Regions from separate parts of the Shinella sp. GW821-FHT10F02 genome, predicted to be linked through region 1. Evidence: predicted binding sites of a transcription regulator. Region 1 holds the regulator's gene; the other holds the start of a gene.
What was found. The regulator LexA, encoded in region 1, represses DNA repair genes until DNA is damaged. The targets are predictions, from matches to a motif close to TGTTCNNNNTGTGTTCNG.
Positions count from the first base shown of each region.

Region 2: the regulator LexA is predicted to act here: its motif matches at 2,720-2,737, upstream of AC1RWL_RS15270 (YifB family Mg chelatase-like AAA ATPase).

Region 1 covers NZ_JBXASL010000003.1:598,741-603,681, forward strand. The annotation lists gene gltA (citrate synthase) at 1-220, opposite strand, end outside; gene AC1RWL_RS12660 (ComEC/Rec2 family competence protein) at 529-2,997, shown strand; gene lexA (transcriptional repressor LexA) at 2,978-3,697, opposite strand; gene AC1RWL_RS12670 (molybdopterin molybdotransferase MoeA) at 3,807-4,941, opposite strand, start outside.
Region 2 covers NZ_JBXASL010000004.1:439,099-444,039, reverse strand. The annotation lists gene AC1RWL_RS15285 (sn-glycerol-3-phosphate import ATP-binding protein UgpC) at 1-624, shown strand, start outside; gene AC1RWL_RS15280 (endonuclease/exonuclease/phosphatase family protein) at 621-1,613, shown strand; gene gshB (glutathione synthase) at 1,684-2,628, shown strand; gene AC1RWL_RS15270 (YifB family Mg chelatase-like AAA ATPase) at 2,827-4,359, shown strand; gene AC1RWL_RS15265 (VOC family protein) at 4,402-4,800, opposite strand; gene cysK (cysteine synthase A) at 4,855-4,941, opposite strand, start outside.

The DNA.
Region 1 (4,941 bases):
TCGGGTAGCCGCGGTGCAGGAGCACGCCTTCGTCGCCGTCGATATAGGTGATCTTCGATTCGCACGAGGCGGTGGAGGTGAAGCCGGGATCGTAGGTGAAGGCGCCGGTATTCTTGTACAGCGTGCCGATGTCGATCACATCGGGACCGATCGTGCCGGATCGCGTCGGCAGCTCGACCGACTTGCCACCGAACGATACATCCGCGATTGTTCCTGTCATAACGATCCTCCGTTGTTTCAAATGGTGGCACAGTTTCGTGCCGCAACCATGAACATGCTCGTTTTGCTAGCCCATTTACGATGCGCTGCCAAGCGATACCAAAGGCAAATTGTGCATTGCGATAACGGGCTTTCCGGCAACGCAATATCTACCCTTTCCGGCAAGTTGCAAGCAACTTCTGAGGGTGGTTTTCACGTTGCGGAGGGCGCATGCTTTCTGTTTGGCTTAGTATTAATTCACCCTACTTTTGATTGAAGATTCTCGCGCCGGGTTGCATAATCGCCAGGGGAACCGGTGGGGCCGAGTGCATGGCCAGGATCGACATCGCGGAGAAGCAGGCGGCGCGCGAGGCAGAGGCCTGGGGCGTCGCGCCGGCTGGCGATTCGCTGCCGATACCGGCTTTGCCCGCGCGCCGTCGCAGGGCCACGCTTGCCGCCTATGCGCGCGCCGTCGGCCGGTTTCGAGAAAGCCTTGCCGGCCAGAGAATTGATGCCGCCTTCGCCGAGGAGCGGGCGCACGGCCACTTCTTCCTGTTCGTGCCGGTCTTCCTTGGCATCGGCGCCGCCCTGTGGTTTGCCGCCGCTACCGATCCGCCAATTTATGCCCTGCTGCTTCTCGCCTGCGTTACGTTCTGGCCCGCCTGGCGGCTGCGGCACCGGGAGGACTGGGTGGCGCTCGCCGCGGGTGCCGCTTTTCTCGTTCCCGTGGGCATGCTGCTTGCAGCCATGGAAAGCGCCCGGCTCGATACTGTCATCCTGGATACGCCGGTCACCACGGAAATCAGTGGTCGGGTACTGTCGCGTGAAAGCGACGAGCGCGGGGCGATCCGCTACCGTATCGCACTGGAGGCGACGCGCGATCCGGTGCTGAAGCGCCCGCCCGGCATCGTCACGCTGCTTGCCCGCAGCCGTCATGAACCGATCGCGATCGGCGCGGGCATAACGGGGCGCGCGCGCCTCGGGCCGCCGTCCGGCCCGGCCTTGGCCGGCCTCAACGATTTCGCCTTCGATGCCTATTTCGCCGGCACCGGCGCCGTCGGCTATTTTTACAGCGCGCCCAAAGGTGTTGTGACCGGCGAGGCGGGGCTGGAAGGGCGGATCAGGCAGGAGATCGCGCGCTGGCGCAACAACCTGACCGAGCATATTCGGGGGCGCATCGGCGGCGATGCCGGGGCGATCGCCGCGGCACTGGTAACGGCGGAACAGCGGGCGATCGGCGCGGACACGGTCGAGGCGCTGCGGCAGGCGGGGCTTGCCCATGTATTGGCCATTTCCGGGCTTAACATGGTGCTCGCCGCCGGCACCTTTCTCGTCGGTGCGCGCATGCTGATGGCGCTGATTCCGGGCTTTTCCGAGCGCTATCCGGCCAAGAAGATTGCCGCCGTCGGCGCGCTCATCATGGTGACGCTCTATATTCTCGTCTCGGGCGGCGCGCTCTCTGCCGTGCGATCGTGGATCATGATCTGCGTCATGCTTGTGGCCGTGCTCTTCGGGCGATCGGCCATCAGCCTGCGCAATGTCGCGCTCTCGGCGATCCTCATCCTGCTGGTGACACCATCCGCCGTCACCAATCCCGGCTTCCAGATGTCCTATGCGGCAACGCTCGGGCTTGTCGCGGGCTACGCGGCCTGGCGCGAGCGGCCGATGCGGCGGGAAAGCCGGGGAGGGCCGTTGCAACTGTTCGGCGGTTCGCTCGGCCGTTTCTTCGGCGGGCTCATGCTCTCCTCGCTGATCGGTGGTTTTTCCACGCTGATCTATTCCATCGGCCACTTTCACCGCATTCCCGCCTATGGCCTCGCCGGCAATCTTCTGGCGATGCCGGTGATCAGCACGATCGTCATGCCCTTCGGCCTCATCGCCGTGCTGCTGATGCCGTTCGGCCTCGACGCCATTCCCTTCGCGATCATGGGCAAGGGCATCGAATGGATGATCGCGCTTTCGACCTGGGTCGCGAGCTGGAAAGGCGAAATCGTCACCGGTCAGATTCCGCAGTCCGCCTTCCTGCTGGTCGGCCTCGGCGGCGGCCTGGCCTGCATTTTGCGCACCCGGCTGCGCCATGCCGGCACGCTGCTCGTCGCGCTTGGCATCATCATCGCCTGCTGGCCGGACGAACGCCGTGCGCCGGAAGTGCTGGTCTCGGAAGACGGCCGCCTCGTGGCGATCCGGCGCGGCGACACCGTTGCGACCAACCGCGCAAGGCCGCCGGATTTCATTTATGCGCAATGGCGGCGCGCGCTACGGCTCGGCGATCTCGTCAAGCCGGAGATGCGCAAGAGCGAAGGCCTGACGGTAGAAGATGCCGCCGCACCCGCTGAAGGAACTGAAAAGCAGAGGAAACCGCGCCACAAGGCGGATCGGCAGAGGGCGAAGGCCGCCATGGTATCCGCCCTGGAGGCGGCGGGAAAGGGTACGGGCTTCATCTGCGAAACAAAGGCATTCTGCGCCGCGGTTTCGCCGAGCGGCTGGCGGATCGTCACGCTGGAAGACCTCGCCTTCCTCGGAACCGCCTGCGATGCCGCCGACCTCGTCGTCGTGTCCCAGGCCCTGCGGCTGGAAACATGCCGCTCCGGTGCCCGGCTGATGACGGCTCGCCATCTGCGGCGTACTGGCGCCCTGGAAATCCAGCCCGGCGCCGAAAAGGCCGCTCCACCGCTTTCCGAAGCCGAGATCACATCCGCCGTCGAAACCCTCGACCGGCCCTGGTCCCGCCACCGCACCTATGATTGGCGCAGCGGCACCTTCGAGGCCGAGACGGCGCTCAATGATAGCGGCGAATGAGGCCGACGAGCTTGCCTTGAATCTTCACGCGGTCCGGGCCGAAGATGCGGGTCTCGTAGGCCGGGTTTGCGGCTTCGAGCGCGATGGAGGCGCCCTTGCGGCGGAAGCGCTTCAGCGTCGCCTCCTCGTCGTCGACGAGCGCCACGATGATCTCGCCCGGATTGGCGGTGGTGGCGTTGCGGATGATCACCGTGTCGCCGTCGAGGATGCCGGCCTCGATCATCGAGTCGCCCTTGACCTCCAGGGCATAATGATCGCCGTTGCCGACCATCTCGGCCGGTACCATGATTTCATGGGTGTTGTTCTGGATGGCGGAGATCGGCACGCCGGCGGCGATGCGTCCCATGACCGGTACCGAGACCGAAGACGACATGTCCGCCTGCGGCGTGCGCTGCACGGGGGCGGCCGGCACCGGCTGCTTGCCGCGGCTGCCCTCAATGACGGCCGGCGAAAAACCACGACGCGGCTGGAGGCTTGGCGAATAGGCTTCGGGAAGCTTGATCACTTCCAGCGCCCGCGCCCGGTTGGGCAGGCGGCGAATGAAGCCGCGCTCTTCCAGCGCGGTGATGAGGCGGTGGATGCCGGACTTGGACGCGAGATCGAGCGCATCCTTCATCTCGTCGAAGGAGGGAGGAATACCGGACTCCTTCATCCGTTCATGAATGAACAGGAGAAGTTCCTGTTGTTTCCGCGTGAGCATGGCCCCTCCACCGAGAATCTTGAAACAATCCAGAATCGTGAAACAAATCCAGAACAGACACTATCTGTTCCATATGTGTTCCGCAAGGCCTTGGAAATAATAATATTGTTCAGGCGGAGGGTTCGCGCAGGAGGAGTACTTCGCAGGGATCGCCTTCGGGCACGGCCGGGGCGTGCGGCGGGCGGATGAGCAGGCCTTCCGATTCGGCGAAGACCTTCATCATCGAGGAATCCTGCTTGCCGAAGGGTGTCACGTACAGGTCGCCGGCCGGTCCCCGGACGATGCGGGCGCGGACATAGTCCTGCCGCTGGTCGTTTTCCTTGAGCGGCACGGCGGCGATGGCCGGGTGCCGGCGGTTTTTTGCGGGCAGGCGGGCGAGGCGGCGCACCAACGGCTCCAGGAAGAGCAGCGAGCAGACGAGGCTGGAGACCGGGTTGCCGGGGAGGCCCAGCACCTGGATATCTCCCAGCCGGCCGACCATCAGCGGTTTCCCCGGGCGCATGGCGATGCGCCAGAAATCGAGCTCCATGCCGGCCTCGCCGAGCACCGGCTGCACGAGGTCGAAATCGCCGACGGAGGCGCCGCCGAGCGTCACGAGCACGTCGATATCAAGCGCCAGCGCGTTGCGCACGGCCTCCAGGATCGCCTGCTTGTCGTCGCCGACGATGCCGAGGTCGATCACCTCCGCGCCGGCCACCCGCGCGAGCGCCGAGACGCCGTAGGTGTTGGAGGCGATGATCTGGCTGGCGCCGGGCGGCGTTCCGGGCGGGACGAGCTCGTCGCCGGTCGCAAGCACCGCGATGCGGGGGCGGGCGTAGACGACAAGTGTCGAGTGGTTCATCGCGGCGGCGACGGTCAGGCGGCCGGCGTCGAGCACCGCCCCGGCCTTCAGCACGGTCTCGCCTTCGGAAAAATCCTGCCCGCGCGGGCGCACATGCCGGCCTTTCGGCGTGAGGAAGGTCGTGCGGATACGGCCGTCACCCAGCTTTTCCGCGTCTTCCTGAAGAAGCACGGTATCGGCGAAGGAGGGCAAGGGCGCGCCGGTGAAAATGCGCACGGCCTCGCCGGGGCCAGCGGAGCCTTCGAAAGCATGGCCGGCGGAGGAGAGGCCGACGACCTTGAGGACGGCGCCGAGTGTCGCGATGTCCGCATGGCGGACGGCGTAGCCGTCCATGGCGGAATTGGTGAAGGGCGGCTGGGTCAGGCGCGCGGCGATGTCTTCGGCGAGAACGCGGCCTTGCGCG
Region 2 (4,941 bases), on a different contig from region 1:
TCCAACCTCGACGCCAAGCTGCGCGTCTCCATGCGCGGCGAGATCAAGCGCCTGCAACGCCGCGTCGGCACGACCTCGATCTACGTCACGCACGACCAGCTCGAAGCCATGACGCTTGCCGACCGCCTCGTCGTGCTTTCCGGCGGAAAGATCGAGCAGATCGGCCGCCCGCTCGACGTCTACCACCGCCCCGCCACCACCTTCGTCGCGAGCTTCATCGGCTCGCCTGCCATGAACCTCGTCACCGGCGAGCTGCACGGCAGCAAGCTCGCCCTCGGCCCCGCCCTCATCGATCTCGGCGCGACGGTGCCGACCCAGGGCGCGGTGACCGTGGGTCTCCGCGCCGAAGACCTGCACATCCACGACGGCGTGAAAGGCGACCTGCCGTTCCGCATCGACTATGTCGAGGAACTGGGCTCGCAGCGCCTCGTGCACGGCGTCGTCGGCGACCAGCCGCTCGTCGCCGCCATCCCCTCGGAAATCCCGCTGCCGGAAACCGCCTCGCTCTCCATCGCCACGGCCAAGCTGCACTTCTTCGACAGCAAGAGCGGCCAGCGCATCGACTGGTCGGGCGAGGGCGCCATCGCAGCCAGCATTCCTGCCATGGAGGTCGCCGCATCATGATCCGCGAAACCGTCGGCCGGCTGGCCGCTCCCACCGGCGTGGAACGCGCCGCCATTGCCGGCCTCGAAAAATCCATCGCCGCGCATGACGCCCACATGGCCGATCTCGCCTGCATGAATGCGGTGGAGGCCGGCGGTAGCGCCGAGCGCGCCGAGCCGCTGCCCTTCCCCTTCACGGTCGCCGCCTGGAACCTGGAGCGCTGCCTGTTTCCGATGGAAAGCGCCGAACATCTGGGTGCCACCGGCGCGGAGATCGTGCTGCTCTCCGAGATGGACGACGGCATGGCCCGCACCCGCCAGCGCCACACCACCGCGGAAGTCGCCGAAGAGCTCGGCATGGCCTATCTCTACGGCGTCGAATTCGTCGAGCTCGGCCTCGGCTCGGATACCGAGCTGGAATTCTGCAAGGACCAGTTCAACCGTCGCGGCCTGCACGGCAACAGCCTGCTCTCCACCGTGCCGCTGCACGAAGCCTTCCTGCTGCGCCTGCCGGGCGAGCGCCTGTGGTTCACGGGCGAGGTCGACCAGCCGCGGCTCGGCGAGCGCATGGCGATCGGCGCGGTGATCAACACCGAATCCGGTCCGCTCGTGCTGGCCTCCACCCATTTCGAAAGCGCCACCACCGCCGCCTATCGCGAGCGTCAGATGGTCGGCCTCATCGATGCGCTGGAGGCAGCCTTCCCCGGCCGCCCCATGCTCATCGGCGGCGATCTCAACACCGGCAACCACGCCGACGGCGATTTCGAAGCGGAAGGCCTGTTCGCCCGCGCCGCCGAGCGCGGCTTCACCCGCCACGGCGGCCCGCTCGACGTCATGACGACGCGCCCGAGCCTCATCACCCGCTGGCCCGAACGCTCGATGAAGCTCGACTGGTTCCTGTCGCGCGGCCTTTCGGTGTCGGATACGCGCATCGTCTCCTCGCTCTCGCCGGCCGGCCGGCCGCTCTCCGACCACGACCTCATCACCTGCCGCATCGACGGTTTCGCCTGAGCGCTGCACGCCCGTTGCGCTCGCCCCTCGGGCACCTTAAATGTGTCGGGCATTCCTGAGGGGACTTTTCATGGCAAAGATCAAGAACGTCGCGGTCCAGATGGACCATGTGTCGACCATCAATATCGCCGGCGATTCCACCTTCGCCATGAGCATCGAGGCGCAAAGCCGCGGCTACAAGCTCTTCCACTACACGCCGGACCGCCTGAGCCTGCGCGACGGCACGGTCTATGCCACCGTCGAGCCGATGGAGCTGCGCGACATCAAGGGCGACCACTACACGCTCGGCACCCCGGAGCGCGTCGACCTGTCGACCATGGACGTGGTGCTGCTGCGCCAGGATCCGCCCTTCGACATGTCCTACATCACCTCGACGCACCTGCTGGAGCGCATCCACCCCAAGACGCTCGTCGTCAACGACCCGGCCTGGGTGCGCAACTCGCCGGAGAAGATTTTCGTCACCGAATTCGCCGACCTTATGCCGGCAACGCTGATCACCCGTGATCCGGCCGAAATCCGCCGCTTCCGCGACGAGATGGGCGACATGATCCTGAAGCCGCTCTATGGCAATGGCGGCGCCGGCGTCTTCCATTCCACGAAGGATGACCGCAACCTCTCGTCGCTCTTGGAAATGTTCGGCCAGATGTTCCGCGAACCCTTCATCGCCCAGCAATACCTGCCGGACGTGCGCAAGGGCGACAAGCGCATCATCCTCGTCGATGGCGAGCCCGTCGGCGCCATCAACCGCGTGCCCGCCGAACACGATGCCCGCTCCAACATGCATGCCGGCGGCCGCCCCGAGCCGACGGAGCTGACGGCGCGCGAAAAGGAAATCTGCGCCCGCATCGGCCCCGCGCTGCGCGAGCGCGGCTTCCTGCTGGTCGGCATCGACGTCATCGGTGATTACATGACCGAGATCAACGTCACCTCGCCCACCGGCATCCGCGAAGTGAAGAAATTCGGCGGCGCCGACATCGCCGCCCTGCTCTGGGACGCCATCGAAAAGAAGCGCTAATGGTGCGCGCGGGACGTTCCGTTCGCGAACGTCCCGCCTTCGTTCCGCAAATGCAACCGAGCACAACCAGCACGCGGAAAATCTTCGCGCAAGTTCTATAATTGTTCTTGTTTCATTCCGAATTCCATGCCAGATTTCCAGCTGCAACCCAGGGGCGGTTGCGAGGGTCGTTTTCGGCCAGGGCGAGCGGAGTCCATCATGGTGGCGCGGGTCAGCACGATTGCGTTTCAGGGCATCGAGGGCGTGCCCGTCGATGTGCAGGTGATGGTGGCGCCCGGCAAGGTCGGCATGCAGATCGTCGGGCTGGCGGACAAGGCGGTCGCCGAAAGCCGGGAACGGGTGCAGGCCGCGCTCCACGCCTCCGGCCTGTCGCTGCCGCCGAAGCGGGTGACGGTCAATCTCGCGCCCGCCGATCTGCCGAAAGAGGGCAGCCACTACGATCTCGCCATCGCGCTCGGCCTCATGATGGCGCTCGGCGCCCTGCCGGGTGACGCGCTGGACGACTATGTCGTCATCGGCGAACTCAATCTTGACGGCACGATTGCCGCGGTCGCCGGAGCGCTGCCCGCCGCCATGGGCGCAAACGCACTCGGCAAGGGCGTAATCTGCCCGGCGGAGAACGGTGCGGAAGCCGCCTGGGCCGGTGGCGGGCTCGATATTCTAGCGCCGCGCAGTCTCATCGCGCTGGTCAACCATTTCAAGGGCACGCAGGTCCTGTCGCGCCCCGCGCCGGCCATCCGCGCGCCGGCCGGCGACCTGCCGGATCTCGCCGATATCCGCGGCCAGGAAAGCGCCAAGCGGGCGCTGGAAGTGGCAGCCGCCGGCAACCACAATCTCCTGATGGTCGGCCCGCCCGGTTCGGGAAAATCCATGCTCGCCGCGCGCCTTGCCGCCATCCTGCCGCCGCTCTCGCCGGCGGAGCTCCTCGAAGTCTCGATGATCCATTCCATCGCCGGCCAGCTGTCCGGCGGCCGCCTGTCGGACCGCCGGCCTTTCCGCACGCCGCACCACTCCGCCACCATGGCCGCCCTCGTCGGCGGTGGCGCCCGGGCACGGCCGGGAGAGGCCTCGCTTGCCCATAATGGCGTGCTCTTCCTCGATGAACTGCCGGAATTCTCGCCGCAGGCGCTCGATGCGCTGCGCCAGCCGCTCGAAACCGGCGCATGCATCATCGCCCGCGCCAATCACCGCGTCAGCTACCCCGCCGCCGTCCAGCTCGTCGCCGCCATGAACCCCTGCCGCTGCGGCATGGCGGGCGAACCCGGCAGGCAATGCGCCCGCGGCCCGCGCTGCATGAGCGACTACCAGGCCCGCGTCTCCGGCCCGCTGATGGACCGTATCGATATCCGCATCGACGTGCCCGCCGTCTCCGCCACGGACCTCATCCGCCCGATGGCGGCGGAGGCGAGCGCCACCGTCGCCCGCCGCGTCGCCCGCGCCCGCGCCCTGCAGATCGACCGTTTCGCCCGTCTCGGCATGGGTGGGGTGACGAGCAATGCGCGCGCCTCGACGGCGCTCGTCGAAAAGGTCGCCGAACCCGACCCCGGCGGCCTCCAGCTTCTGCGCGACGCCGCGGAAAAGATGCGCTTCTCCGCCCGCGGCTATCATCGCATCCTCAAGGTCGCCCGCACGCTGGCCGATCTCGACGAAGCCGCAATCGTCGGCCGCATCCACCTGGCGGAAGCGATTTCCTATCGCATCGTCGGTGATCGAATGGCGGCAATGGCGTGATTGCGCGGGGGCGGCGGGATCAAAGCCAGCCGTCCGCTGATACTAGGCCGGACCCTTGAAGACCACTTCGATCCGGTGCCCGTCCGGATCGATGACGAAGGCGGCATAATAGGATGGTCCATAATCGGGCCGAAGCCCCGGAGCGCCATTATCGCGTCCGCCGGCGGCAAGGGCCGCCTGGTGGAAAGCCTCCACGGCCTGCCGGTCCGTCGCGGCGAAGGCGACATGGAAGCCGGCACCCGTTGCCACGGCGGCATCGCCATGTTCCTTGAGGGCGAGCTTGTCGCCGCCGCCGGGTGGTCCGTAGCCGACGGCCTGGCCCGCTTCGCCGGGCCGGATATCAGACCAGACCCGGCCATAGCCGAGCGGCGCGAACGCGGCGTCATAGAAGGCGGCTGCGCGCACAATATCCGAAACGCCGAGGGAGAGGTGATGGATCATGCTGTCCCGTATGGGAAAGGCCCGCCGCGCGCTGGCGCAACGGGCCGCCAGATCTCAGCCGCCGAGGCCTTCGAAAAGCGCGGTCGAAAGGTAACGCTCGGCGAAGGAGGGGATGATGACGACGATGGTCTTGCCGGCATT